2 regions of the Helicovermis profundi genome follow, and region 2 is predicted to be linked to the other one. Evidence: riboswitches for the same ligand, from Rfam matches in the RefSeq annotation. Region 2 holds a riboswitch; the other holds the start of a gene.

Region 1 (16,036 bases), 760 kb from region 2:
TTTACTTTAGCACTAGACTTTTCTATAACAATTCTTCACTTGTCCAAGAATGCGGTAATAATTCTCCTAATTTTAATACTTTGTATTCCATATCTTTTGCAATAACTACATCAAGATCTTTTCCAAATTCAATTAATACTTGTCTACAAATCCCACACGGATAAGTAAAATCGTTGCTACTACTTACTATTGCAATTGCTGTAAATTCTTTTTCACCATCGGCAATAGCTGAAAATAGAGCTGTTCTTTCAGCGCAATTTGTACCTCCAAAAGACCCACACTCGACATTGCATCCTAAATAAATTTTTCCGTTTTTTGTTAATAGAGCAGCTCCTACTTTGTATTTTGAATACGGAGCATACGCATTGTCACGAACTTCATAAGCTTTTCTCACTAACTCTTTGTAATCCATTATCTTCACCATCCAAGTTTTATAGTTTTCGGTACAACTTCAAACCAAGTCACACCTTTGTTTAACTCAATTAACTTCCCATCTTTATCATAAAACTTTGTCATGGATTCTCTATTTTTTTTACTCCATGTCAATTTTGTTTTTACGCCCATTGTAAGTAAATATGCATCGCCTTTTCCTAAATCATCAATTTTAAGTCTGCCTTTATCATCTATAACTTTATGTTTAGCAAATTGCACAATAATATTTTTGGCTGTTAAATTTTCTCCATTTGCTTCATCAATATGATGTTTACCATTAACGTATCTATAGTACTCTTTTAAATCTTTATCATATTTAAATTCAACATAATATCCAGTTTTATCAGAACTTGAAGATTTCTTATATACTATTTTTAAATAATTTGCTTGCTCACTATTAATAGGCTTCTCGTCTTTACTATAAAACTCAAAAAAATCAAAGTTACCTTTTAATCTATACTTTCTGTTTGAACCAGCTTTTCTAAGAGCGGAAATTGAAGAATAAGTATTATGAGGTGGTTTTTTATTAGTTTTGCTTGTTCTATACATCCCGTTTCCACTTAAGCCATCAAGGTCTGCTACATTAAGGTTAACAAGGTCTGCCCAAGCTGCAGGCGAACCACCAACATGTGCATATAAAGGATCATATTCTAACGCTTTATTTATAAAATAAGGTCTTGCACTTCTAATTGGACCTACCCTCTTAGGCGCATTGCCATAAAACACTGCCATATATCTGGTAATTAACCCTTCAGCTAAAATTTCATAAACAACCTCAGCTTCACTAAGTCCTGACTGTGGACGAGCGTAGTACTGATTATCAAGCATAACTGCTACAGGTCGTTTCTCAAGCTCACTTTTATCAAATAAAAGTCCACTAAGCTTTGACTTTTCTTTTTCACTAGTATTACTGTCAACTGAATTCTTTGTACTCACTTTAACTTCACTGTCAGTAGAAGTTTTCTCTTTTGAAGCCTCACTTTGAACAGTGTCTTCTTCTTTTTCAGTTTTTTTATCTTCTATTACAATAACTTCTTTTAGGTTTTTCTTGTCACTACTATCTTTGTCTAACTTATTGTCTTTCTCTAAATTCACATCATTACTTGTATTATCTTTTACATCAATACTTGAAGCATTTTGACACGCAGATGACGCAAAAACTATAACAAATATTAGCAGCAACAAATAAATTTTTCTAAACATAAATCACCTATTAATCCCTAATTTTTTTAATGTTTCTTCTTCCAGCTCTCTCATTTCTTTTTTATCAATTTCATTCATATGGTCATATCCAAACAAATGAAACATACTATGTACTGCTAAATAACATAATTCTCTTAAAAAAGAATGATTATATTCTATCGACTGTGCATAGGCTCTTTCAGCACTTATCACAATATCACCTAAAAACAAATTTTCATCTAGTTCATCAGAATCCTTTATACTATCGTATTGATGAAACGAAAGAACATCTGTAACACTATCTATATTTCTATACTCTTTATTAAGCTTTTTTATCATTTCATTTGTTACGATATTCATACTAACTTCAATATTAAATTCTTCTAAACCCTCTACCCAAATTGCCATTTCAACAGTTTCAGTAAGCTTTTTAATCATAACTTCATCAATTTCATATGCACTCTGTGAATTTTCAATATCTAAATTTACCATATATTCTCCTTGTCTTAGCACTCAATTATATCATTTTTTTGATAAATAATATACTATGAATATTATAATTTATCAAAAAATAAAAAAAGCTGATAAAATCAGCTTTTTATGTTGTACTTATTAATTATTTATCATTTTCTTCACCAGTGAAGACACTGTTTTACCATCCGCTCTACCAACGCATTTCGGATTAACTATACTCATTACTTTTCCCATATCTTTCATCGAAGTAGCATTTACTTCTTCAATTGCAGACATAATAAGTTTTGTTAATTCTTCTTCGGAGATAGGCTCAGGCAAATACTTAGATAAAACAGAAATTTCTTTCTCAGCTTCTTCAACTAAATCAGTTCTTTCAGCTTTCGAAAATTCTTCTATTGCACCTTTTTTTTGCTTTATTTGTTTTGCTATGATTTCAATAATATCATCATCACTAAGTTCTACCCTATTATCAATTTCTACCTGCTTAACAGCAGAACGAAGCATAGTAACAGTAGTCTTTTTAATAACGTCTTTTTGTTTCATAGCATCCTTTAAATCAATCATTAATTGATCTTTTAGGGACATTCAAATCACCCCCTAGAAAGAATTTTTCTTGCTTTTTCTTCTAGCTGCTTCAGATTTTTTCTTTTTCTTTACGCTAGGTTTTTCATAATGCTTTCTCTTCTTGATTTCAGCTAAAACCCCAGATTTTGAAGTTTCTTTTTTGAATCTACGAAGTGCACTATCAATTGATTCCGTAGTACCAACTTTAATTCCTGCCATTTTTTATTCCCTCCCCCCGTGTGTTACTTGCATTCTGATTACGGAAAAACCGCAATTACAGTGGGATATTCACAGAATACTAGGTAATTATACAATAAATATTCATAAAAAGCAAGAATTTTTTTAAAGTAAATTTATATTTTTTTGCTAATTATATAACATTTTTTAACCAGGAGGCCACTCAAGTGGTCTGCCACCTACCAAATGAAAATGTAAGTGTTCAACAGTTTGCCCACCATCGTCACCAACATTGGTAACTAACCTAAATCCACTTTCATCAACACCCAGTTCTTTTGCAAGATCTTTAATTTTTGTCATAATATAAGTTACATATTCTATAGACTTTGAATCTAAATCAACAATTGAATTAATATGAATTTTGGGAACTATTAAAATATGTACTGGCGCAACTGGATTCAAATCATAAAAAGCCAAAATTTTATCATCTTCATAAGCTTTTTTTGATGGAATTTCTCCATTTACAATTTTACAAAAGATACAATCGCTCAAATTATCACCTCTTATTTTTTTTTACGCTATATAAGTTTTCCAAGTAAAATACCATCTTTTATACCAACAATATTTACTTTATAAACTTTTCCTTTTAAAGTTTTACTATTTTCTACAATTACTCTAAGGTAATTTTTAGATATACCTTCCACATACTTCTTGTTTTTTTCGTAATATCCTTCAAATAAAATTTCTAAATTTTGATTTACCATATTTTTTTGAAATTTATCTTCAAGATTCTTTGTAAGTTCAATAAGGCTCTCGCTTCTACTATGTTTAATACTATTCATTATTTGATTTTCCATTAATGCGGCTTTGGTACCTTCCTTTGGAGAATATTGAAATACATGTACTTGGCTAAAGCCAACTTTTTTCACAAATTCTAAAGTTTCTTCAAATTCCATATCTGTTTCACCAGGAAATCCGACTATAATATCAGTAGTAATAGCTGCGTTATTAAAACTTGAATAAATCAGATTAGCTGTATTTAAGTACTCTTTGGAAGTATATTTTCTATTCATTCTCTTTAGAACTCCATCAGACCCACTTTGAAGCGACAGATGAAAATGTGGGCAAAATGATTTTACTTTTTTGAGTCTTTCTATAAAATCATTTTCAAAAAGTCTAGGTTCTACAGAGCTCATTCTTAATCTTTCAAGGCCATCAACTTTATCAGCTAATTCTATTAGATCAATCAAAGAAAAGTTTTTTAAGTCCTTTCCATAAGAAGCTATATGAATCCCTGTTAATACGATTTCTTTGTATCCATGTTCAACTAACCTTTTAACTTCTGCAATTACATTTTCAGGACTACGACTTCTAATATTTCCCCTTGCATATGGAATGATACAATATGTGCAGTACTGATTACATCCATCTTGAACTTTTATAAACGCTCTCGTTTTTTCCTTAATTGCATCAATCTTAATTTCTTCAAATTCTTTTATTTCCATAATATTTGATACAAGACATTTAACTTCATTTTCTTTTAGATTTTCGATATATTCTACAATTTTTTTTCTCTCATTAGTTCCGAGTATTAGATTTACACCTTCAATATTTTTAATATCATTGGGGTTAACCTGAGAATAACAACCAACTACAGCAATAATTGCATCCGGATTATTTCTCTTAGATTTTCTAATAAATTGCCTTGATTTCTTATCACCTAAGTTTGTTACTGTGCACGTATTAATAATATAAATATCTGCTATTTGATCTTTACCAACAATTTCATACCCGCTTTTTTCAAACATTTCTGCCATAGCTTCGCTTTCATATTGATTTACTTTACAACCTAGAGTGTGTATATGAACGCTTTTTCTTCTTTTATCTTTAATAATAAATTTTTCTTCTTTTATATATGCATTAATTTGTTTTTCTTTTTTTATATCCACGACAATTTTCTCCTTAAAAACATATCACCAAATTCCTTACAATGAATATAATCTATCACAAGGAGAAAGTTTTTTCAAATTTTATTATATTATACTTAACATCTCATCTTTATTTAATGGTTTAGAAATTAGATATCCTTGGCCAAGTTCACATTTCATAGTTTTAAGCAGACTTAGCTGTTTTTCTGTTTCTATACCTTCTGCTATAGTAATTAAACCTAATTCCTTCGACAAATTAATAATAGATTTTACAATTATAAATGCTTTATTTTCATTTACGATCCTATCTATATAACTTTTATCAAGTTTCAATATATCAAAAGGTAGTTTACTTAAATAATTAAGAGAAGAGTATTCCGTACCAAAATCGTCAAGCGACATTATAAATCCTATTTTTTTTAATTCTTTCATAATTTTGAAAGCAGTATCTACATTTCTTATTATAGAATATTCAGTAATTTCAATTATAATTTGCTCAGGGTTAATTCCATAAACATCTATCATATCTTTTAAATACTGAATAAAGTCATTAGAATAAAATGATTTTGTGGATATGTTTAAGGAAAATTTTATTTTATCATTATCATTTGCCACTTCTTTAATACTACTAAATGTCCTCTCCACAACCCATTTGTCAATCTCGATTATTTGGTTTGTTTTTTCTGCAAGTCCTATAATATACCCAATATTCTTTTTACTTGTTGGATTAGACGGCCACCTTAATAATATTTCAAAATCTTTAATTTTTTTTGTTTCTATATTAAAAATAGGCTGAAAATTAAGTTTAAATTCATCTCTGGCTATTGCTTTATTAATTAGTTCAAATAATAATTGTTCTTCTTTAATTTTTGTTTTATACCTTATATTATAAAAAACGTGATTATTTTTACCTCTTTTTTTTGCTTCATTCAGCGCTATATCAGAATCCTGATGAAGCTCTTCTATTTTGCTTCCATCTTTTGAACATGTTGTTATTCCAACACTACATGTTGTAGAATAATCAAAATTTTCAAGTGTAATTTTTTTATTTACAATTTTATTTATTCGATCAATAGTTTTTATAATATCGTTATAATCTGTAGTTTTTTCAATAAATATAAAACCATCACCATAACCCCTATATGCTCCAATGTTACTAATATTTTTAAATTCGTCAGCAATTTTCATTAAATATTCATTTCCAAATTTATGTCCATGTATATTATTTAGTAATTTAAAATTATCAAGTCCCATTAAATATAGGGTAAAATCAACTCCAGCATTGTATAAATCAACAACATCACGCCTAAGAGTATAGTTGTTACCGAGTTTTGTAATAGGATCAACAATTTCAAATTCATTTATTTTATTATCAATATGTTTTTCTCTAATTATACCAATTGAAACGACGGCGAAATCATCAATGGATTCATCTAAAATAAGGCTATTACTCCACAAAACATCAATAATATGATTATATTTAGTCCTTATTTGATTTTCGTGGTTATGAAATTTTCCATCTTTTTTTAATCTTGAAATCATATTTGTAATTCTAAATTTTTCAAATTCAGGGATTAAAAACTCAGTCCACTTTTTTCCAATAATTTCTTTGCTGTAACCTAATTTTTCCAAAAAATATTCATTTGTAAATATTATTTCTCCGTCACTATTCCAAATCAAAATTAAGATCTCGTTATTATCATAAATTTTTTTATATAAATTACTATCAAATTGCAAATCATCTATGATTTTTTTTATACTAGCATTATTAACTAATTCCATTGCAACTTCACCAACTTTCTTTTTTAAAATTTTTTAGCTAAACATATTTTTTATTATACTACTTATAATAAAATTTTGTTTCATTTAATAAAATCTCGGCTAAAACTAAATCAATTTTAACTTTGTAATCACACTTTTCCATAGAGCTTAAAATTATCTTATCAAAATGTTTTTTAAAAGTATCAAGATTAATTTCATCAAAATATACCTTATATTCTTTACACAATGTAATAATTTTAGTAAATCTATTCATTCTTTTATCATCAACACAATTAATCATATACTTTAAATCTTCTCTAATTCTTTGCTTTATTTCTTTTTCGTGTTTTCTATCAATTATATATACCATTTTTACTCCCTTCATAACAAAAAACTACTTCAAAATAAGCTGAAGTAGTTTTTTTTGCAACTGGCTACCATCGTCTTCACTTTAGGTCCTTTAGTTTTGCGTCCTCACTTTTCAGTAAGTTTGCCGATATTTAATTTTCCATATTTAAAATTCATTTTACTTTCTTATTTATATTAACAATTTTTTTATTATAAATCAATGTAAATAATTAGCATTAAATCAATATTCCACTTTAACAAGACAAAGTGCTCCCGCCATTGCTTTATGCCCAACATCACTTAGCTCTCCTGAAATAAATGCATTTTCAATAGAATTTAAAGGAAGTTGTTTTAATCCAACTTGTATTAAAGTACCTACAATTAATCTTTCCATATTTAACAAATAACTATTTGCCTTAATAGTTATAATTATTTCATTATTTGTTTCCTTAACATCTAACAAAAATATTTTTTTAACTGGATTTTTTACCTTCCTATTAGTAGTAAAGGCTAAAAAATCGTGTTCACCTTCAATATATTTTTCAGCCTTTTTCATTAATCCAACATTTAAATTTTGAACCATTAAGTTCACATAGTTTCTTTCAAATAAAGGACGATTTTGTGCATTATTTTTCCACAATCGGTATTCGTATGTTGCACTTTTAACTAGATATTTACTTTGAAATCTTTCTTCAACTTTCTCAACATTAATAACTATAATATCATCAGGTAAATATTTTTCAAAATATTCATGTATTTCATTTTTTTTAAAGCTTCCATTTGGTGCTTTGAAATTAACTATTTGTTCTCTCGCATGAACACCAGCCGCAGTGTTAATAGCCCCAATTACTTCAATTTCCTGATTGTAAAGTTTTAATAATATTGTTTCAAGTTTTCCCTCTATACTTTTAGATGGATTATTCTTTTTCTTACTAAAACCCATATATTTATGACCATCATATGCTATTGTCATTTTATAATTTTGCATATTAATCTCCTCAATTTACCCCAAATCACCAATTTCGTATTGAATTATCGATGATATAACAAAGCCTGCAGTTTCTGTCCTAAGAATTCTAGTTCCCAAATTAATAATATATGAATTACTTAGTTCCTTTAAAATATCAATTTCACTTTCTTCGAACCCACCTTCTGGTCCTATCACAATTGCAACTTTTTTAGAATCTATGTTTTTTGACTTAATATCACTAAAAACTTTTTTAATGCCTGTATCTTCATCATTTTCATATGCAATAATAAGTAAATCATAATTTTTAGAAAGTATAACTAATCTATCCATATCAATAGATTCATTTATTTTTGGTATATAAGTTCTCTTCGATTGCTTAGCCGCTGCTTCAGCTATTTTTTGCCATCTTTCTATTTTTTTATTTTCTGATTTTTTATCTTTAAAAAACGTTATACATCTATCAAAATTTACAGCAGTAAAAGTTTTTACTCCAAGTTCCGTGTTTTTTTGAATAATCAAATCCATTTTAGTACTTTTTGGTAAACCTTGATATATATCTATATTAATTGGTGATTCATAAACTTTCTCTATTTTTTCAATAATACGAAATTCTACACTTTCACTTGTAATATTTTGCAATTCACCAAGGTACACTTCACCTGAAGAAACACATATTTCAGCATCATCTCCTAAATTCATTCTTAGCACCTTAAGGATGTGGTTTACATCAGTTTTTTCGCTTACTGTAGCTATATTATCAGAAACATTTTCTTTTTTAATAAAAAATCTATTCATTATCTTCACCAAGTTTTGATACTATAGCAGACCACTCTCCTACAGTTTTAGTGTCTAAAACGACTAATCCATTTTCTTTAAGTGCACTGAGAACCATATCAAGTTTACCATTAATAATACCAGATGCTATAAAAACTGAATCTTTATTTAAAAATTTATGAATATTAACCGAAAGCATTGCAATAACCTCTGCTATAATATTTGCTACAACTATATCTGCTTTCCCTTTTACAACTTCCATTAAGTCGCCTTCTTTTACTTCAACAATATTTTCTAAATTATTAATTCTAACATTTTCTGTAGTTGTTCTTACTGCTTCTGAATCAATATCACCAGCAATAACCTTTTTCGCACCTAGTTTTGCTGCCGAGATTCCAAGAATTCCACTCCCGCAACCAATATCAAATACAAAGCTATTTTCTTTAATGTATTCTTCTATAAATTCTACACACATACTTGTCGTTTCGTGTGTACCAGAACCAAAAGCACCACCTGGATCTATTTCAATAACGATTTCATCTTTTTTAGAATTATATTCTTCCCAAGAAGGTTTAATAACAATATTTTCTCCTATTTTAAATGTTTCATAATATTTTTTCCATTCGTTTGCCCAGTCAGTATCTTTCACAACTTCCGCGCTAACTTCATCAATATGACAATCAATTCCTTCATTTTTTAATGAATCAACTTTCTCTTTTATTATACTCAAAATATCTTCAATATCATCTGTCTCAAAATAACATTTTATAATAGCGCCATTATATTCAAATTCAACTTTTTCCTTATCGAAATAATCCCAATCACCCTTATAAGAATCAGAATAAATTTCATCATTAGGATCTATAATTTCAATTCCATCTACATCAACATCATATAAAATACCATTAATTACTTCAATTGATTCCGTTTTTGTTTTAATAATTACTTGATACCACTTCATTAAACTACCTCCATATATACTCTTAGAAAACATAATCTAGGTCCTTTTTAGAGTTCTTTATCCCCCACTTTTTTAAGTAGTGGGGGTATTAGAACTCTAAGGCATCGGATAAATATATAATATATCATAAAACAAAAAAAATATACATCAAAATTATAGATGTATATACTTAAGACACTTACAGCATAGCTGCGAAGCGAAGCGCATTACCTTGGAACATTCTATTTGATACACCAAAATATTATTATAAGCACTATATCGTCGCAAGAATATATCACCCTTTCGCCAAAAGGCAAAAATTTCATGTATATGCGGAGCGCACATTACAGCAAAGCTGTGAAGCGAAGCGCATTACCTTGGAAAATTCTATTTGATACACCAAAATATTATTATAAGCACTATATCTTTGCAAGGATATATACCCTTTCGTAAAAAGGCAAAAATTTCATGTTTATGCGAAGCGCGCCTTACAGCAAAGCTGTGAAGCGAAGCGCATAAACATGAAATTTTCTTATTTTTTCAACCCATCTTTTAATTTATTTAATATACCTTTATCTTTTCCACCAACTTTTGAAAGGTCTTCTCCCATTGTAAGTGCATATTTCCTAAGTTCTTCTTTCTGTTTTCCATTAAGATTTTTTGGAACAACAATATTTACTTTAACGTACTGGTCACCTCTACCATAAGCGTTTAAGTTTGGAACACCTTTACCTTTTAACCTAAATGTTTTACCACTAGGTGTTCCTGGAGTTATCTTATATGAAACTTTACCATCTAAAGTTGGTACAGTAATTTCAGCTCCTAAAACCGCCTGAGCAAAAGTTATATCAATATCTAAGAAAATATCTTCTCCATCTCTTTTAAAGATTTTATGAGAAAGTACCCTTATAACTACATAAACATCCCCTCTAGGTCCACCTTTTGTTCCAAGATCAGATTCTCCTCTAAGGGTTAACTGAGCACCATTATAAACTCCTGCCGGAATATTAACTTTAATAGTTTTCTTTTTCTTAACTTTTCCTTTTCCTTTACAAGTATGGCAAGGATTTTCAAATACTTTTCCTTTTCCTTGACATACATCACATTTTTTAACCGAAATTGATTCTCCAAATAAACTTCTTTGGGAATATCTAAGTTCACCTGAACCTCCGCACTTAGTACAAGTAGTCGTCTTAGATCCAGGTTCAGCACCTTCTCCTCCACAAGTTGGACATTCTTCAGTACGATAGAATTCAATTTCTTTTTCGCATCCAAACACAGCTTCTTCAAAAGTTAATGTAATATCTGCCCTAACATCATTTCCTTTTCTAGGACCATTTCGTCTAGACGAAGACGAAAATCCACCAAATCCACCGCCAAACATTTCATTAATAATATCTTCAAATCCGCCAAAACCTGCACCGCCACTAAATCCTCCGCCGCCAGCATTTTGATTTACACCTGCATGTCCAAATTGATCATAAAGTGATCTTTTTTCCTTATCACTTAATATTTCATAAGCTTCATTTGCTTCTTTAAATTTTGATTCAGCATCTTTATTATCCGGATTTCTATCTGGATGATATTTCATAGCTAATTTTCTATAGGCTTTTTTTAGTTCTGCTTCATCAGCATTTTTACTAACACCTAAAATGTCATAATAATCTCTCTTATCACTCAAGTCTTCCCGCCTCTCTTTATCGTAGTATTATATCACTTAAAGACACCAATTAAGGTGTCTTTAAAAAATATTAATCTACTACTTCATAATCTGCATCTTCAACATCATCATTTGGAGCTTCGCCGCCGCCATTTGCTTGATTAGCTGCTGCTTCATCAGTTGCTTGTTGCTGATATATTTTTTGTGCGATTGGACTAAATGCTTCAGTAAGTTCTTCAACGCCTTTCTTAATTGCTTCTCCATCTTCACTTTCCATAAGTTTTTTAAGTTCTTCAATTTTTTCTTCAACTTTAACTTTTTCAGCTTCTTCTACTTTATCAGCTTGCTCTTTTAAAGTTTTTTCTGTTTCATAAATTAATGAATCAGCACTATTTTTAGCTTCTATTTTTTCTTTCATTTTTTTATCTTCTTCAGCAAATTCTTCAGCTTCTTTTACTTTTCTTTCAATTTCCTCTTCACTTAAGTTAGTCGATGCAGTGATTGTAATATGTTGCATTTTTCCAGTTCCCATATCTTTAGCACTTACATGTACAATTCCATTTGCATCTATATCAAAAGTAACTTCAATTTGAGGAATTCCACGTCTAGCTGGAGCAATTCCATCTAATTGGAATCTTCCCATTGTTGAATTGTCCTTTGCCATTGGTCTTTCACCTTGAAGAACATGTATATCTACAGCAGTTTGATTATCAGCAGCAGTTGAGAATATTTGACTCTTCTTAGTAGGAATAGTTGTATTTCTTTCAATTAATTTAGTAAATACACTTCCCATAGTTTCAATGCCAAGAGAAAGTGGAGTTACGTCTAAAAGAAGAACATCTTTAACATCTCCAGAAAGTACACCACCTTGTATTGCAGCACCAAGAGCAACACACTCATCAGGATTTACTCCTTTGTGAGGATCTTTGTTTGTTAATTTTTTTACTAAGGCTTGAACTGCAGGTATCCTTGTTGAACCTCCAACTAAAATAACTTGATCAATTTCATTAGCAGTAACTCCAGCATCTTTCATAGCTTTTTTAATTGGCTCTTCTGTTGCAGTAACTAAACTTGAAGTAAGTTGATCAAATTTAGCTCTTGTAAGATCCATATTTAAATGAACTGGTCCATTTGCAGTTGCAGTAATAAAAGGCAAGTTAATATTTGTTGATTGAGTAGTTGACAACTCTTTTTTAGCTTTTTCTGCAGCTTCTTTTAATCTTTGAAGTGACATTTTATCATTTCTTAAATCAATTCCATTCTCTTTATTAAATGCAGTTGCAAGATAATCAATTATTTTATTATCAAAGTCATCTCCACCTAAATGATTATTACCATTAGTAGCTAAAACTTCAAATACTCCATCACCAATTTCTAATATAGAAACGTCAAATGTTCCACCACCAAGATCATAAACCATAATTTTTTGTTGCTTTTCAGTCTTATCCATACCATATGATAATGAAGCAGCGGTAGGTTCATTTATAATTCTTTTTACTTCAAGTCCTGCAATTTTACCAGCATCTTTAGTTGCTTGTCTTTGAGCATCTGTAAAGTAAGCCGGAACAGTTATAACTGCTTCAGTAACTTTTTCTCCTAAATACGCTTCAGCATCTGCTTTTAATTTAGCAAGTATCATTGCCGAAATATCTTGAGGAGAATGCTTAATACCATCTATTTCAACATGATAATCTTTACCCATTTCTCTTTTAATTGAACTGATTGTTCTATCTGGATTAGTGATTGCTTGTCTTTTGGCAGTTTCACCAACTAATCTTTCACCATTTTTTGTAAATGCAACTATTGAAGGTGTAGTTCTATTTCCCTCTGCATTAGCGATAACTGTTGATTCTCCACCTTCTAATACTGCAACACATGAATTTGTAGTTCCTAAGTCAATACCAATAATTTTAGCCATTTTTATTTCCTCCTTATGTTTTAATTTCCTTTTTAATTAATTAACAAGATACTTTTACCATTGAATGTCTAATCACTTTACCATTCATTTCATATCCCTTTTGAAATTCTTCAATAACAATATCCGCCTCAACACCTTCTTTTTCTTCTGTCATAACAGCATGGTGCTTATCATGATCAAAAGGAGTATTAAGTGCTTTTACTTCTTTAACTCCATTTTTATCTAAAAAGTCCATAAGACTTTTTTTAATTAATTCAATTCCTTCAAGCAATGCTGGATTTTCTTCAAGGTCAATACTAGAAAAACCTCTTTCAAAATTATCTACAACTGGAAGAAGATCTACAAATAATTTTTCGTTGGCATATTTATAAATATCTGCTTTTTCTGTAGTAGCACGTCTTCTAAAATTTTGATACTCCGCATTTAGTCTCAAAAAGCTATCTTTTGTTTCGGCAAGTTCTTTTTTTAGTTTATCAACTTCTGAAAGTTCCTGATCATTTTCTTTAGTGTTTTTTTCTATTTCTTCATCAATCTTTTCTTCGCTTAATTTCTCAGCTTCGTCAATTTCCTTAGCTTCATTCTCTAAGGAATTTTTCAATTCTTCTTCAAGAATTTCTTCTTTTATCTTTTCATTTTTTTTACTTGTCAAATTCTACACCTCTTTATAAATATATTCCAGAGAAAATTTCAGATAAAGTTTCTCTTATATAATCTACAACACTGATAACAATATCATAATTCATTCTTTTAGGACCAATAACACCAATCTTGCCAATGTATTCTCCATTAAATTTATATGAAGTTGCTACCATACTACAATCACTAAATTCCTTAATGGAAAGTTCTGAACCAATTTTGACAGAAATACTTTCTGAAACATCTGCAAACAATTCATATAAATCTTTTTTGTTTTCAAAAATATTAAGCAAAACACTTGCCTCTTCAATACTTTTAAACTCTGGAGAATTAAATAAATTACCTGTTCCATTAACATAAAGTTCAACTTCATCCATTTCTCTAAAAATATCTCTCATAATAGGAACCAAATAATCAATAAAATTTGAATACTCAGGAAACTCTTTCTTTAAATTATTTACAAGTTTTATATTTATTTCTTCAATAGTAATTCCTTTAAGCAATTTAAGAAGAGAATCATTAACAATATCAAGCACTTCTTGAGAAATTCCATTTAAAAGTATTGGCAAACTTTTGTAAGTTCCTGAATCGGATACAAAAATCATAAGAACTTTTGAATCACTTATTCTTACAAACTTCATGTTTTTTAGCCTACTTTTATTGAACTGGGGCATTGATACTATACCAACATATCCTGTTAGATCTGATAAAAGCTGGACAGTTTGATTTATTATATCATCCGCTTCAATAACCTTATTTAATAGAAGCTCTCTTATAATATTTCTTTTTTCTCTAGCTATTATAATATCCTTATCCATTAAATTATCAACATACAATCTATATCCTCTATCAGAAGGAATACGACCAGATGATGTGTGGGGCTGAAGTAAATAACCAAGTTCTTCAAGATCAGCCATCTCATTTCTAATAGTTGCTGAGCTAATACCAAGAGGATATTTTTTTGCAATCGTTCTTGATCCAACCGGGTGAGCAGTATTGATAAAATCATCAATAATAACTTGAAGTATTTTCATTTTTCTTTCGCTATTTTTCATATCTTCACCTCTATCAGCACTCTTCGTATTCGAGTGCTAACACCTTACACTAATAAGATACCATCACAAATAAAATTTGTCAACGGTATCAATATAAATATTTTGTAAAGAAATTGTTAAAAGTCAAGTTCAATTACATTTTCAACAAATATAGTTCTTTCGTCTATTAAATCAAGGTCATATGATTTCTTTAAATCATCCTTATCAATTATTCTGACAAGTGGTCTGCTAGGGTATTCTCTCCTATACTTCACCACTATAGCTTCTCTATTATCAGAGAGTTTAACACCACTTCCTGGAGGATATATACAGATATTTTCAACAAAATGTCTATATATATTTCTATCGAGTTTAAAAACTGCATCTGTCATCAGTATCTCAAGAGCTTTATACATTGGGATTCTCTTTCTGTATACTCTGTCATTTGTAATTGCATCAAAAATATCACATAGAGTTACAATTCTAACAAACTCTGGTATATCTTTAGATTCGATTCCACTAGGGTAACCTGATCCATCAAGTTTTTCGTGATGTTTTATTATTATTTGTTTAACATAGGCTGATAAAGCTACATCCTTTTTTACTATTTCAAAACCATATTTTGCATGATTCTTAATTTCATCAAATTCATCATCAGTAAGGGGTTCTTTTTTATTAATAAGTTCATTTTTCACATTGATTTTACCGATATCATGAAGCAGTGCCCCTATTGCTATTTGCTCAATCATCTTATAATTATATTTTAATGATTTTGACGTAAGTATAGAAAGGATTGCAACATTTACACTATGCTTATATGTATACATATCCGTTCCCATAAGTTCTGTAACTGAATAAAGTACATCTTTATTACTCATAATATTTTCAATAAGTGCTTTTACAAGATCTTGAACTATTTTAAATGTTTCAAGTGGTACAAAGCCTGAAACATTTTTATTTTTATCACCAAAAATAGCATCGTCCATTACTTTTTTCATCGAGGTTACAAACTTAGCCATATGTTCTTCATCAACAACATTATTAATTTCAATTCCTTTTGAAATTTCATCGTCAATATAAATAAAATAAATATCATGTTCAAATATTTTATCTATCAGCCCTTTAGTTAATTTTACCCCTTTTCCAAGAAGTAGATTTCCATTTTCTGAAAAAATTGGCCTACCAACAAATTGTCCGATTTTTACTTTAGATGTACTTAATAATCTCATTTCATCACC
Region 2 (16,036 bases):
GAGTTATTGCAGATAAATTAAAAGATTCTATTGAGAATTCAATAATTATTTTTGCAGCTGTAAATAACGAAAGTATTAATTTCTTAGTTATGGCATCAAACGAGGCTATTAAAAAAGGAGCTCATGCAGGGAATATTATTAAAGAAGTTTCTAAAGTTGCCAAAGGTGGTGGCGGTGGAAGACCCAATATGGCTCAAGCTGGAGGAAAAGATTTTACTAAAATTGATGAAGCAATTGATAAAGGATTAGAAATTATTAAAAATATATAATTATTATAAATCACTATTTTGTTTATTGATACTTACTTCGGGTAATAATTAATGACAGAATAAAGGAGGCAATTATATGGACAAAACTATGAAATTTTCAGTTGAAAAGCAGCAATCAGAGGAAAGAAAAGAAATATTATTATTTGTTTATAACGCTTTAACAGAGAAAGGATATCATCCTACTAATCAAATGATTGGTTATTTATTGTCTGGTGATCCAACATATATAACTACGCATAAAGATGCAAGAAAAGTGATTAGAAAAGTTGAAAGAGATGAAATTTTAGAAGAAATTTTAGAGTATTATCTAAAAAATAATATTGTAAACAAATAATATGAGTAATTGCCGTTAGAATATTAGAGTTTTGACGGCAATGAATGGAAAGGTAAAAATGAAAATACTAGGACTTGATGTAGGAGATAGTACTATAGGCGTTGCAATAACTGATGATTTATTGATTACTGCTCAGGGCAGAGAAACAATCTTTAGAGAAAGTTTAAAAATTGATATTGATAAGTTGATTGAATATATAATTACTGAAAATGTTAATATAATAGTTGTGGGACTTCCTAAAAATATGAATGGAACTATTGGTATGCAAGGTGAGAAAACAATTAGCTTTGTTAAAAAATTAGAAAAAAAAATAAAGTTTTCTATTAGAACTAAAGATAAAGACGTTAAAATAGAATATTGGGATGAAAGATTAACTTCAAAAGCGGCTGAAAAAACTCTTATTAATGCTAATGTAAGAAGAGATAAAAGAAAAAAAGTTATTGATAAGTTAGCGGCAGTTTATATACTTCAGGGATTTGTTGATAATTACAATATGGTTAATAAAAATAACATGTGAAATGAGGATTAAAATGGATAATATAATTACATTAAAAGATGAAGAAGGTAAAAATGTTGATTTTGAAGTGATTGCAAACTTTAAAGTAGATGATGATGAATATTCAGTACTTTTTCCGATTGAAGAAAATGGGGAAGAAGCACTTCTTTTTAAAGTTATTGGAGAAGAAGGCGGAGAGACTATTTTAGAATATATTGAAAACGACGAAGAATTTAGTAGAGCTTCAAAAGCATACCATGAATTAATGAATGAAAAAAACTAGTTTTACATTGTCAATATTTATCAAAGATGATAAAATTGAAATAGATGAGGTGTTATATGAGTGATAAGTATGATGAACTTAAAGAGAAATTAAAAAACAGAGGTTATAAACTTACTCCACAAAGAAAGTCAATCTTTGATGTTATTATTGATAATATCGGAAAACACTTGAGCACTGAAGATATTTACGATATCGTTAGAAAAAAGTGTTCTGATATTGGACTTGCTACAGTTTATAGAGCGCTAATTTTATTTGATGAAATAGATGTTGTTTCAAAGCTTATACTGGATGATTCTTGTGTAAGGTATGAGATTAATTCACATAGAGAAGGACATTACCATCATCATTTGATCTGTAACAACTGTGGTAAAGTTATTGAAGTGAACGGCGACTATTTAGAAGAACTAGAACATAAAATTGAAACGGAATATGATTTTAAAATTGTTGATCATAAATTGAAATTTTTTGGTATTTGTAGTAATTGTAAAAAAGCCTTGTAATTTTTATTACGGGCTTTGTTTTTGTAAATAATTAGATAATTATTTGCATATATAGGAAGAGGTGTAAAATGGGAAAAAAAATTAGTCACAAATTAAAGATAATCCCTTTAGGTGGATTAAATGAAATTGGAAAGAATATGACAGCATTTGAATATAACAATGAAATTCTTATTATTGATTGTGGTTTGTCATTTCCAAGCGAAGAAATGCTTGGAATTGATGTTGTTATACAAGATATAACTTATCTAAAGAAAAATGAAGAAAAGGTTAAAGGAATTGTATTTACACATGGTCATGAGGACCATATAGGTTCAGTGCCATATTTCCTAAAAGAAATTAATGTTCCACTTTATGGAACAAAGCTAACACTTGGCTTAATTAATGTAAAAATTAAAGATAAGAAAAATTTAGGAAAAGTTGAAATGATAGTTAAAGAACCTGGACAAGCATTTAAAGTTGGATGTTTTGGAGTTGAATTTATTAGAGTAAGTCATAGTATTCCTGATGCAGTATCGGTAGTTTTAACTACTCCTTTTGGTAAGATAGTATACACTGGAGACTTTAAAATTGATTATACTCCAATTGATGGACAAGCAATTGATTTGGGTAGATTTGCGGAGCTTGGAAACGAAGGCGTTACACTACTTATGGCAGAGAGTACTAATGTTGAAAGAGAAGGTTATACAATGAGCGAAAGCACTGTTGGTATAACATTTGATAATATATTTAGGGCATCAACTACTCGAATCATTGTTGCCTCGTTTGCATCAAATATTCATAGAGTTCAGCAAATTGTAAATGCTGCACAAATGAATGATAGAAAAGTCTGTTTTTCTGGAAGAAGTATGGTTAATGTTTCCGAAGTTGCAAAGGAACTTGGTTATTTAAAAATAAATGAGGATACTTTAATTGATATAAAAGATTTAGACAGGTATCCTGATAATGAAATTGTACTTGTTACTACTGGAACACAAGGTGAACCAATGGCAGCTCTTTCTAGAATGGCAAAAGGAGAGCATAGAAACGTTCAAATTAGAGAAGGTGATCTTGTAATCTTTTCCTCTTCACCAATTCCGGGCAATGAAAAAAGTATAAAAAATGTTATTAATTTGCTTTATCAAAAAGGTGCCGAAGTTATATATGAAGCTCTTGCAGATGTTCATGTTTCAGGCCATGCTTGTAAAGAAGAACTTAAACTTATACATGCTCTTGTAAAACCGAAATATTTTATTCCTATTCATGGCGAATATAGCCATCTTAAAACTCATAGTGAACTTGCTCATCAAATGGGAATACCGAATGAAAATATTTTTGTTCTTTCAAATGGTAACACTCTTGAAATAACACAAAACGGAGCAAAAATGGGTAAAAATGTACCAAGTGGAAAGCTTTTAATTGATGGTTTAGGTATTGGTGATGTTGGCAATATTGTACTTCGTGATAGAAAAATTTTATCTGAAGATGGTCTTATGGTAGTAGTTGTTAGTGTAAATAAATCAACAAATACCATTGTTTCGGGTCCTGATATTATTTCTAGAGGCTTTGTTTACGTAAGAGAATCAGAAGAACTTATGCTAGGGGCGAAAAAAGTAGTAAAAGAATCATTAACAAATTGTTTAGATAATAATATTAAAGATTGGGCATCACTCAAAAGTGCTATTAGAAATTCTTTAAGAGAATTTTTATATAGAACTACTAAGAGAAGTCCTATGATTCTTCCTGTTATAATGGAGGTTTAGTATTAATTTGTCGGAGGTGCTATGAAAAATATTAAATTTATAATTTTAGTATTAGTATTAAGTGTATCCCTATTAGGGTGTAATCCGCTTGACTCATTTAATAAAGCAGTTGATTCAAATGATAGTAAAACTCTTATAGTAATAGTTTCAAAAGGCGCAAGTACAAATAAAATTGCAAATATATTAAAAGAAAGGGATTTAATACAAAATGTTACTTCTTTTAAATTGCTTTCAAAAAAATTAAATGCAGACGGAAAAATGCAGGCTGGTAAGTATAAATTATCAAGAAGTATGGATTCTTCTGAGATTATTGAAAAAATGGTAAACGGTGATGTTTTTATAGAAACCGTTAGATTTACAATACCTGAAGGTTTTAACAATAAACAAATAATTCAGGAATTGGTTAAAGATAATCTTATTGATGAAGAAAGATTTATTGATGTATTAAAGAACTATGATTTTAAGTATAAGTTTTTAGAAGGCATAAATAGAAAATATATGTTAGAAGGATTTTTATTTCCTGATACTTATGAAGTGAAAGTAGGTGCATCAGAAGTAGAAATTATTAATATAATGCTTTCAAAATTTGATAAAGTTTTTAAAAAAGAATACTATAAGCAAATTGAAAAAAGAAATATGAGTGTTAATCAAATTGTTACATTAGCTTCTATTATTGAAAGAGAGGCTAAGTTAAATGAAGAAAAGAAAGAGATTTCTGGTATATTTTATAATCGTCTTAAAAAAGGAATGAAACTTCAGTCTTGCGCAACTATTCAATATGCGCTTGGAGAGGTAAAACCTGTATTATATGATAAAGATTTAGAAATCGACTCTCCCTTTAATACTTATAAAAATGTTGGTCTACCACCTTCTCCAATTGCTTCTGCGGGAGTTGATTCCATTGAAGCTGCGATTTATCCTTTGGATACAAAAAATTTATACTTTAATACGTCAAATTTAGGTGATGGATCACATTATTTTTCAAAAACATATAAAGAGCATTTAAAAAATATAAAGAAATCGAAGGTGAACAGTAATTGAGTTTAATTAAAAGCGAAATTGTAAATCCTGTTATTGAAGAATATGTTAGAAGTTTAATACCTAAAAGAAATGATTATTATGAAAATTTACATGTTTTCGCAAAAGAGAATGGTGTCCCAATAGTGCAGCCTGAAGTTGCTACTTTTTTAGAAGTGATAATTAAATCTTCGAATATTAAAAAAGTTCTTGAGATTGGAACAGCTATTGGCTACTCAACGTCTTTAATAGCCGATGCAATTGATGATTCTCATGGTAAAGTTGTTTCAATTGAAGTAAACGAAGAAACATATAAATTGGCAAAGAACAATATAGAAAATCAAGATTTTAATTGCCCTATTGAATTGAAATTTGGTGATGCTAGAGATGTTTTAAGTAAAATAGATGATAAATTCGATATGATATTTATTGATGCAGCTAAAGGACATTATAAACATTTTTTTGATTTATGTTATGATAAGCTAAAAAATAAGGGAATTGTTATATCTGATAATGTTCTTTATAAAGGAATGATAGCATCGGATAAATATGTTATAAGAAGAAAAAAAACAATTGTAAAAAGGATGAGGAATTATCTTGAATATATAACATCACAAAAGAACCTTAAAACAACTATTATGCCCTTTGGTGATGGTGTAGCAGTGACTTATAAAATGGAGGACGAAAATGAATAAAGTAGAACTTTTAGCTCCTGCTGGAGATTTACAGAAGCTAAAATTTGCATTAACATATGGTGCTGATGCTGTTTATATTGGCGGTCAAATTTTTGGTTTAAGATCAAGTGCTAAGAATTTTACTTTTGATGAGATGAGTCAAGGAATTGCGTTTGCGCATAATCTTGATAAAAAAGTTTATTTGGTACTTAATATTATTCCCCATAATGATGATTTTAAATTACTCGATGAATATCTAAATGAAATAAAAAAACTTGATATTGATGCATTAATTTTATCTGATCCCGGCACTCTTATGTATGTAAAAGAGTATTTACCGGAGAAAGAGATACATTTAAGTACTCAGGCTAACAACACTAATTATTTAAGTGCTAAGTTTTGGCATAATCAAGGTATAAAAAGAGTTATAATTGCTAGAGAACTTTCTTTTAATGAGATAAAAGAGATTAGAGATAATACACCTGATTCTTTAGAAATTGAAGCCTTTGTTCACGGGGCAATGTGTATTTCATATTCTGGTAGGTGTTTACTTAGTAACTACATGACTGGACGTGATGCAAATAAAGGTGAATGCGCACAAGCTTGTAGATGGAAATATAAACTTGTTGAAGAAAAGAGACCTGATGAATATTATCCAGTAGTTGAAGACGAAAGTGGAACATTCTTCTTTAATTCAAAAGATTTATGTATGATTGAACATATACCTGATTTAATCGAATCTGGTCTTTCAAGTCTAAAAATAGAAGGAAGAATGAAGAGTCTTTATTATGTTGCTAATATTATTAGAGTATATAGAGAAGCTATTGATAAATATTATAAAAGTAAAGAAAAATTTAAATATGACCAAAATTGGCTAGATGAAATAAAAAAAGCATCACATAGAAAATTTACTACAGGTTTTTACTTAAAAAAGCCTGATGAAAATGATCAACTTTATTCAAGTAGTTCTTATATAAGAGAATATGATTTTTGTGGTATAGTAAAAGATTATGACGTAAATAGTAAATACGCATTAGTCGAGCAAAGAAACAGAATGTTTATTGGGGATAAAATTGAAATAATAGGACCAAATTATTTTTATCACGAGCAATTAATTACAGAAATGTACGACAAAAATGATAAGCCTATAGAAGTTGCACCTCATGCACAAGAAATAATTAAAATTAAGATAGATGTTCCAGTGAATGAATTTTATATTTTAAGAAAGGAAAAGGTGGAAAACGTTGGAAAATAGGCCGATATTAATAGGAATTTGCGGCGGTACAGGTTCTGGTAAAACTACAGTTGCTAAATCAATATTCAAATCTTTACCTGAAAAAAATATTGCAATTATTGAACAAGATGCATATTATAGGGATCAAAGTTATTTAGAACTTGAAGAAAGAGTGAAAACTAACTACGATCATCCTCTTGCTTTTGACACGGATTTACTTATTGAACAATTAACTGATTTACTAAAGGGAAAAGAAATAGAAAAACCTAATTATAATTTTTCTACTCATACTAGAGAGACTGTAACTACAAATGTAAAACCGAAAGATATAATTATACTCGAAGGTATTATGATATTAGAAGATCAAAGACTAAGAGATTTGATGGATATTAAAATTTTTGTAGATACAGATGCTGATGTTAGAGTTATAAGGCGTATAACAAGAGATATCAAAGAGAGAGGAAGAACTCTTGAATCGGTAATAGGTCAGTATCTTAACACTGTAAAGCCGGCACACGAACTATTTATTGAGCCAACAAAAAAATTTGCAGATATAATTATACCAGAGGGTGGATATAATAAAGTTGCAATAGATATATTAACAGCTAAAGTTAAAAATGTAATTTCAGAAAAATATAAGTAATTAATAGAAAAGCTCTAATGTATAAAGGTTTGTATTAAAACTTTTAGATATTAGAGCTCTTTAGTTTCATAGCTTTTTAGTGTAAGAAATAAGCTTTTAAATCCCTTCCACCAGTTAGGATCCTCAGCATAGATACTATTTAGCCAAAGAAAAGGGTCGACCCCGTAAGGCCTAGTTTTTAACCTAGAATTTATGGTCTGACATGCTATTTTAGTAGAATCTTCAATATCTGTATTATACCTTTCCCAGCTAATGAAAACGTTGTAAGGATTATTTGCAATCCTTTTAGCATATTTATTTGTTTTTGGAACAAAACCTTGTTCTTGACCAGTTAAAGCAAACAAAAGGTATGGATTTATATTATAATCTTTTGATATATTAATAATTGTTGAAAAGTAAGGTTCATTTATTAGGTATGAATTTCTTTTTACTAAATATTTCTTTAGTGATGATTCATTGATTATTTGATATTTAAGAAAATTTGGTATTCCAGGTTTAATCTTAGAATATATAATATTTGATGAATCGACCACTTCTTTTTCATAAGTTTCTTTACTTATATTAAAAATAGAATTCAATTCTAAAAATGATATATCATATTTATTTGGATGCTTACTTATACTAGAAAAAATAAATATTGAAGCAAATAAAAATATAATTAAAAGCGTCGGTACTGATAGTTTATTGAATCTAATTTTGTTTATAATATAAAGTAGATTGAAATGGAAATTAAATTTTTTATTGAAATATTCATCATTTGTTTCATTGGTGATTCTATGAATATTACTATGTATATTTATATCAGAAGTATCACTAAAAATTTTCTCATTTTGTGAAGTTTGACTTATAAGTATTTTCTTAATTAATTCACTTGTAGGTACAATATTTGTACTTTTATTAAACCACTTAAGTATCATATTGATTTTTCTTTCTACTGGCAACTCTATATGTAAAAGATAGTTAAAAATAATGTATTGAGTGATTTCGTTATTCTTGTAGATAAATTCATTTAGAATGCTGTTTTTAATCTTATTCCTAAAAGAATAATCAATTCCAAATAAATTGTTATTTATTATTTTATTTAATTCGGTAGATAAAAGATTAATTTTATCATCTTTAGATGCAAAACTATATTGATATTCAATATTTTTCTTGATTTGACTAATTATAGTTTTAGATAAAATAACATTTTTCTTCAGTTCAATTAAAGCTTCATTCATTTTATCCTCCAATTTACTTTACTATTAACATTATATATGAAAATTAGAGAATTTAAAATATAATGAACATTAAAAATAAAAAATTACACATATAAATGTCTTGATTGAACTAGGTAAAATATGTTAATATATTATGAGGTGTTTTTTTTATGGATTCAAAAACGGAAATGATTTCACTACTTGGTCATCCAGTGTCACATAGTTTCTCGCCAATTATTCATAATAAAATTTTGGCTGAATACAGTATTAATGCTTTTTACAATGCACTTGATATATTACCATCTGATTTGAACGTAGCAATTATGGGTTTGAAAGCTTGCAATATTAAAGGAATGAATGTAACTATACCTCATAAGGAAAAAATCGTTAAATTATTAGATTGTGTTTCTGAGGAAGCAAGTAAAATTGGCTCAGTGAATACTATAGTGAATGAATCGGGTAAGCTTAAAGGATATAACACTGATTATATAGGTTTTATAAATTCTCTTATTATTAATAATATTGAATATAAAAAGAAAAAAGTTGCTCTTCTTGGTTACGGAGGAGCGGCAACTGCTATATTATATGCTTTAAACGAAAACTTATGTGATTGCCATATATTTGTTAGAAATATTGAAAAGACAAAATCTAAAATTGATCAATTAAAATATGAGTTGTTTACTGGTGTAAATATTAAGCCTTTAGAAGAATTCGATTTAACAGCATATTCTTATGATATTGTAATTAATTCTACTCCATTAGGTATGGGAGAGTTGATTGATATATCTCCAGTTTCATTAAAAAATGCTAATGTAAATTGTCAAGTTGTCGATATTATATATAATCCAAGTGAGACAAAATTTTTAAAAGAGGCTAAAAAATACAATTTGAAATATATTAATGGAATCGATATGCTAATAGAACAAGCGCTTGAATCTTTTTTTATGTGGACAGGTATTAGAGCAGATAGAAATGTTGTTATATTGGAATTAAAAAAATTAAATATTTTATTTTAGATCAAGTGATGTATTATTTTAAATGGACGCCTATATAATACTGATGAAGTGGCGTAACCGACTAATCGTAATTGATTAGTTTTTTTTGTTTTATTTTAATTAATTAATACATATAATATTTTGGTTAAACCTTATAGAAATGAAAATGCGGATTTTAAATATATTAAAATATATTTTAATTTAGCTTTATTATTAAATGAGAGTGGTGAAAGCATGGCTTTAAATAAAATTGCACATATTAGACTAGGCGATTTATTAGTTAAGGATGGGAAAATAACTTCCGAACAATTACAAGTAGCACTTCAGGTGCAAAAGGAAAAAAAATCTAAACTTGGTAATGTCCTTATAGAATTAAAATATGTAACTAATAATGATATTCTTGAAGTTCTTGAACTTCAACTTGGAATACCAAGGTTGGATTTAGAAAGATATATTGTGGACCCAGAAGTTCCTAAAATACTATCAGAGGATTTTGCAAGGAAAAATTTAGTTCTTCCAATTAAAACTGATGGTAATATACTTACAGTTGTTATGGCGGATCCGTTAAATATAATATTGATTAATGATATTGAAATTATAACAGGTTATAGGGTGGACCAAAAGGTCGCTCTTGATTCAGAAATTACAAATGCAATTGATAAGTACTTTAGTAAAAATAAAGCAGAAAAAGCAGTTGAAGAGTTTACTAAAGATTTAGAACTTGGGGATAATAATAGTATTGATAAAGAGATATTAAGGGAAGTAAATAAAGCTCCTGTTGTTAGATTAGTTAATACAATTATTCTTCAGGCAGCACAGCAAAATGCGAGTGATATTCATATTGAACCAGAGGAAGACTATTTGCGAATTAGGTTTAGGGTTGATGGTGATTTATCAGAAATTATGAGGCCGTCAAATCAGACGCATGGTGCTATTATAACTCGTATAAAAATAATGGCTAAGATGAATATTGCTGAAAGAAGAAAAGCTCAAGACGGAAGGATAGAAATGGTTGTAAATAACAGGGACTTAGATTTAAGAGTTTCTTCTATACCAACTATTTATGGAGAAAAAATTGTAATCAGAATTTTAGATAGAAGCACTTTTTTGCGTGATAAAACAGAACTGGGCTTACTAGAAAAGTCTTTTAAAAACTTTAATACATTATTAAAAAATAAAAATGGAATTATTTTAGTTACAGGTCCGACGGGTTCAGGTAAATCTACAACACTTTATTCAATGTTAAGTGAATTAAACAATGACTCGAAAAATATTCTTACTATTGAAGATCCTGTTGAGTACAGAATGAAAGGTATTATTCAATCTCAAGTTAATGCAAAAGCAGGTTTTGATTTTTCAAATGGTTTAAGATCTTTTTTAAGACAAGATCCAGATATTATTATGGTTGGTGAAATTAGAGATCATGATACCGCAGAAATTGCTATGAGAGCTGCCATAACAGGCCATTTGGTTATTAGTACTCTTCATACTAATAGTGCAGTTTCAACAATTTTTAGATTGATAAATATGGGTATAGAACCTTACCTTGTTGCATCTTCTATAAAAGGAATCATAGCACAACTATTAGTTAAAAAAACTTGCGAAGAATGTAAATTGCCTTACATCCCAGATGAAATTGAAAAAAAAGCATTGGGGATTAGGGATGATGAAAATATAGAATTATATAAAGGTATGGGTTGCAGTAAGTGCGGTGGAACTGGATTCAAAGGAAGAATTGCTATTTATGAAATAGTTATGATAGACCAGTATGCGAGGAAACTAATTATTAAAGGTGCTTCAATAGATGATTTGGAAGATTATGTTAGAAAAAGTGGCAATGATAGTATTCAAGATAATTGTAGACAACTAGTTCTTAATGGCGTTACGACTTTTGGAGAATTTATGAAAATTACTCATTCGTTTGAGGAATAAGGGTGGATATATGGATATTAAAGATTTATTAGGAGTTGCTTTGGAGTATAAGGCATCGGATATACATTTTACTGTTGGAATTCCTCCTGTATTTAGAATAGATGGAAAATTAATTAGACTAAAGGATATTGGTCGAATTATGCCTGACGACACAAAACAAATAGCTGATCAGTTATTCGATGATTATACTAGGAAGGTCTTTGAAGAAAATGGGGAAGTCGATTTTTCACATTCAATTATTGGAATAGGAAGATTTAGAGTTAATATATTTAAGCAAAGAGGGAGTATTAGTTTAGCTCTAAGAGCAGTTCCTCTTGAAGTTCCTACTACTGAAGATCTTAAACTCCCTGATATTATAAATAAATTAGCTGATAATAGAAGAGGATTGGTTTTAGTTACAGGACCAACAGGATCTGGTAAATCAACTACACTCGCTGCTATGCTAAATCATATTAATCAAACAAGAGGTGAACACATTCTAACACTTGAAGACCCTATTGAATATTTGCATAGACATGGGAAAAGTATTGTAAATCAAAGAGAAATACATCATGATTCAAAATCATATGCAAACGCTTTAAGAGCAGCTTTAAGACAAGATCCGGATGTTATTTTAATAGGTGAGATGAGAGACCTTGAAACTATTTCAATTGCAGTTACTGCAGCTGAAACAGGTCACTTAGTTTTTTCTTCACTTCATACAATTGGTGCGGTAAGTACGATTGACAGAATAATCGATGTTTTTCCACCAAACCAACAGCAACAGATTAAAGTTCAACTTGCTTCTGTTCTTCAAGGAGTTGTATCACAGCAACTTATAAAACGTTTAGATGAAAAAGGTAGGGTTGCAGCTATTGAAGTAATGATTGCAAATGCAGCTGTAAGAAATCATATTCGTGAAGGAAAAGCACATATGATAATGAATAGTATACAAACAGGAAGAAAAGATGGGATGATTTCTATGGATACTTATCTTTCAGAGTTATATAAAAAGAAGCAAATTTCTTACGATGAAGCACTTTCTCATAGCATTGATAAAGATATGCTAATGAGGTTAATATAGAAAAAAGTTATACAAATAAGCGGGTGATTTGTTGTCAAAATATCATTATTCAGGAAAAACTAAACAAGGTCAAAATGTTAAGGGAACAATGGATGCTGAGTCAAGTAGCGAGGTTGTTGTAGCTCTTAAAAGACAAGGTATATTTCCACTTAAAGTTGAGAAAAATATTACTGCAAAACGTGATATTTCAATAAAATTGTTTAAGAAAAAAATAAAAGTAAAAGATGTAGCTATATTTTGTAGACAGTTTCATACAATAGTTAGTTCAGGAATTTCTTTAATAGAATGCCTTGATATATTGAGAAAGCAAACTGAAAATAATCAATTTAAAGAAATTATCTCCGATATGTACGAGGATGTGCAAAAAGGAGTTTCCCTTTCTAAAGCGATGCAGTCCTTTAAAAATACTTTTCCTGATATTTTAATAAATATGGTACATTCAGGAGAAATATCTGGTCAACTTGATACAATAATGAAGAGAATGGCAGAGCATTTTGAAAAGGAAAATAAAATTAATAATAAAATTAAAGGAGCGATGGTTTATCCTATTATCCTAATTGTTATTTCTTTTATAGTTTCAGGTGTCTTACTAGTATTTGTACTGCCAGGCTTTATTGGTATGTTTGCAAGTTTTAATGTTGAACTTCCACTTCCTACAAGAATGCTTCTGGCTTTTGGTGAAATTATAAAAAAATATTGGTATATTATTTTAGGAGCTATTATAGGACTAATATTTTTCTTTAAAAGATTTATTGGAACTTATGAAGGAAGACTTAAATTTGATAAATTCAAACTTCATTTACCTGTTATAGGAAAAGTTAATAAAAAAATTGCAACTTCAAGGTTTGCAAGAACACTTTCAACAATGTTATTAAGTGGTATATCTATAATAGATGCACTGGAAATTGTTATTAAAGTTATGGGAAATGCTTCAGTTTCTGAGAAGATAACTGAATCACTTGAAGGTATAAAAAAAGGTGAGGGTGTTGCCCTACCGCTTAGTAAAACCAATATTTTCCCGCCTATGATGATATCAATGATTGAAATAGGTGAAGAAACAGGCTCTTTAGATGAACTACTTGAAATGAGCGCTGAGTTTTATGATGAAGAAGTTGAAATTGCAATTGAAGGTATGATTCAAATGATTAATCCAGTTATATTACTTTTTATGGCTGCTGTAGTTGGAACGATTGTAATGGCGATTGCACTTCCAATGTTTGATATGTACAATCATTTACAAATGTAAAAACTGTAAATTATATGGTTTTTATGGTATAATTAGTCTTTAAAAGGCTTTGCTTTTTAAAATAAATATTAAAAATATAAAGGAGAGGGATTATGTTAAAATTTTTCGGAAAGAGATTAAGAAACAAAAAAGGATTTACTTTGGTTGAATTACTTGTAGTTATTGCAGTACTAGGTATTATAGCAGGAATTGCTATACCAAAAATGACAGGTGTTACTACTATGTTTAAGGATAAGGCGGATGTTGCTACAGCTGAGAATATACTTAGACAAGCAGAAGTTATGGTTCAATCGGGTAATCTTACTGATACAGCAACAACTACTGAGAGACTAATGACTACAGGTGATGGTAGTGAATTTGGAGAAGCAATAACATCGACTCCTCAAAGTATTGCGGGTACTTTTATTATTACAGTTGTTGACAATGCAACTGCAGGATACGATATCGTTGTTTATAAATCTACTGATGGAACGATTGCAAAGGGTACTGAATTAGCTAAAAAAGAAGGAGTTACTGTAATTGACTAATATTTAGGAAGTGTTAGAGTGAATAAAAAACAAATTAATAAGAAAAAAGGATTCACTCTAATTGAACTTCTTTTAGTTCTTTTGGTTATGGCAGTGCTCTTTGGCATTGCCATACCTAAAATGATGGGTCTTACGGATATTTTTAGGTTAAAAACAGATAGAGAATCAGCTAGAAATATTGTTAGTAAAGTGAATACATTAGTTGAACTAGGAATTTACGATTTGTCAGAAATGACTGCTAATAAAACTAGTCTTGACTATATTACTCCAGGAAAAACTCCTAATGATTCAAGTGGTGAAAAGTTTTATCTAGGAGAAGAAAATTCTTTGTTTTTATCAAAGAGATATAAGGGTGATTCTTTTAATATTTCTCTTATAAGAGAAGGCACTAGTCCAAATTTTACTTATTTTATTGAAGTGAAATATAAGGATCCACTGCATACAGAAGTGCTTATAGAAAAGCAGAAGTTAGCAAATCCAGTAAAGTAGGTATAGTATGGAATATTTAATTATTTTTTTATTTGGTATATCATTTGGAAGTTTTTTTAATGTTTGTATTTATAGAATTCCAAAAAAAATATCAATTATAAAACCAAATAGTCATTGTTTTAACTGTAAAAAAGAACTTAGATTTAAAGATATGATTCCTGTAGTTGGTTATTTTTTAAATAAAGGAAAATGTAACTACTGCGGGGCTAAATACTCGATTAGATATTCATTAGTTGAATTACTTTCGGGCCTATTATTCGTCTTAGCTTTTATTAAATTTGCTTATACTTTAGAATTTTTCTTTGCTGTGACTATTATTTCCCTATTACTTATTATTACTTTTATTGATTTTGATCATATGGAAATACCTGATTCACTAAATATCATTATTTTTATAGTTGCAATAATTCATAATCTTATATATAAAGAATTTTCACCAATAGAACTTATTATTGCATTTTTAATTGGTGGTGGAATATTCTTAATTATAGCTTTAATTGGACCAATGGGTGGAGGAGATATTAAACTGATGGCTGCTCTTTCTATATTCTTTGGACCAATTTACATTGTACTACTAATGATACTTTCTTTTATAGTAGGTGGAATTATCAGTATTTTACTACTTATTACAAAAAAGAAAAACAGAAAAGATTACATACCTTTTGGACCTTTCATTGCTTTTTCAGCAATGTTACTTATTTTATATGGCCCAAAATTATTACAATATTACTTAAACATAATTGGTTAGGAGTAAAATGTTTTCTAAATTAATTAAAAAGAAGTTAAAAAAATTTAATATAAATACTTGTGGATACACTTTAATAGAATTAGTTATTGTAATTGCTTTAATTGGACTCGTAGCTGCTCCTATGATGATGTCTTTTACAACAGGATACAAACTTTTTCAAACTGAAAATAGTTCAAATGATAAAATTTCTGAACTTAGATCCTTTGTAAGTGAGTTTGATAGTATTATTAGAAAAGCTGATAGAAAAGATATTTTCGTAGTAGGAAATATAGTGACTATTAAAAACAATAAGTATTATTTGGAAAACGGAGATTTTATTCAAGAAAATACATTAAATAATGAAAAAAGAGTAATGACAACTTCTATTAAGAGTTTTAAAATTGATAACCAAGTGATTGATGAAAATGGGAATCTAGTTTCAGCAGATATTAGTATTTCTATAGATGATAAAGATAAAGATTTTGTTATAAATACATCTTTTTATATAAGGGGTGATTAATTTGGCTAAAGATATAATATGTTTAGATATTGGAACTAATCAAACAAAGATAATATATGGTAATTTAAAAAATAATTCAATTGAGATTAAGTCATATTCAATATATAAAAATTCTGAAAAATATATAAATCTTGATGGAAGTTTAAATA

The links. A riboswitch is a leader RNA that binds a small molecule or an ion and turns the genes downstream of it on or off. The one in region 2 is predicted to bind cyclic di-GMP.
Region 1: another riboswitch for cyclic di-GMP. It lies ahead of AACH12_RS10155 (hypothetical protein); the one in region 2 lies ahead of AACH12_RS06620 (GspE/PulE family protein).

Annotation. Positions count from the first base shown of each region.
Region 1 is NZ_AP028654.1:2,253,161-2,269,196, forward strand. Features, by position in the region: gene AACH12_RS10115 (cytidine deaminase) at 23-412, opposite strand; gene AACH12_RS10120 (DUF3048 domain-containing protein) at 418-1,635, opposite strand; gene ybeY (rRNA maturation RNase YbeY) at 1,639-2,106, opposite strand; gene AACH12_RS10130 (GatB/YqeY domain-containing protein) at 2,227-2,673, opposite strand; gene rpsU (30S ribosomal protein S21) at 2,686-2,871, opposite strand; gene AACH12_RS10140 (histidine triad nucleotide-binding protein) at 3,037-3,381, opposite strand; gene mtaB (tRNA (N(6)-L-threonylcarbamoyladenosine(37)-C(2))-methylthiotransferase MtaB) at 3,408-4,778, opposite strand; gene AACH12_RS10150 (sensor domain-containing protein) at 4,863-6,539, opposite strand; gene AACH12_RS10155 (hypothetical protein) at 6,598-6,888, opposite strand; cyclic di-GMP riboswitch class I at 6,941-7,023, opposite strand; gene AACH12_RS10160 (tRNA pseudouridine synthase A) at 7,108-7,854, opposite strand; gene AACH12_RS10165 (RsmE family RNA methyltransferase) at 7,870-8,631, opposite strand; gene prmA (50S ribosomal protein L11 methyltransferase) at 8,624-9,571, opposite strand; gene dnaJ (molecular chaperone DnaJ) at 10,083-11,231, opposite strand; gene dnaK (molecular chaperone DnaK) at 11,302-13,128, opposite strand; gene grpE (nucleotide exchange factor GrpE) at 13,169-13,777, opposite strand; gene hrcA (heat-inducible transcriptional repressor HrcA) at 13,791-14,819, opposite strand; gene AACH12_RS10195 (HD-GYP domain-containing protein) at 14,936-16,027, opposite strand.
Region 2 is NZ_AP028654.1:1,497,518-1,513,553, forward strand. Features, by position in the region: gene alaS (alanine--tRNA ligase) at 1-269, shown strand, start outside; gene AACH12_RS06565 (IreB family regulatory phosphoprotein) at 346-603, shown strand; gene ruvX (Holliday junction resolvase RuvX) at 662-1,120, shown strand; gene AACH12_RS06575 (DUF1292 domain-containing protein) at 1,134-1,382, shown strand; gene AACH12_RS06580 (Fur family transcriptional regulator) at 1,439-1,882, shown strand; gene AACH12_RS06585 (ribonuclease J) at 1,951-3,621, shown strand; gene mltG (endolytic transglycosylase MltG) at 3,643-4,662, shown strand; gene AACH12_RS06595 (O-methyltransferase) at 4,659-5,333, shown strand; gene AACH12_RS06600 (peptidase U32 family protein) at 5,326-6,567, shown strand; gene udk (uridine kinase) at 6,557-7,189, shown strand; gene AACH12_RS06610 (hypothetical protein) at 7,240-8,409, opposite strand; gene aroE (shikimate dehydrogenase) at 8,559-9,404, shown strand; cyclic di-GMP riboswitch class II at 9,394-9,476, shown strand; gene AACH12_RS06620 (GspE/PulE family protein) at 9,618-11,315, shown strand; gene AACH12_RS06625 (type IV pilus twitching motility protein PilT) at 11,326-12,378, shown strand; gene AACH12_RS06630 (type II secretion system F family protein) at 12,410-13,624, shown strand; gene AACH12_RS06635 (type II secretion system protein) at 13,717-14,151, shown strand; gene AACH12_RS06640 (prepilin-type N-terminal cleavage/methylation domain-containing protein) at 14,170-14,640, shown strand; gene AACH12_RS06645 (prepilin peptidase) at 14,648-15,388, shown strand; gene AACH12_RS06650 (prepilin-type N-terminal cleavage/methylation domain-containing protein) at 15,396-15,887, shown strand; gene pilM (pilus assembly protein PilM) at 15,889-16,036, shown strand, end outside.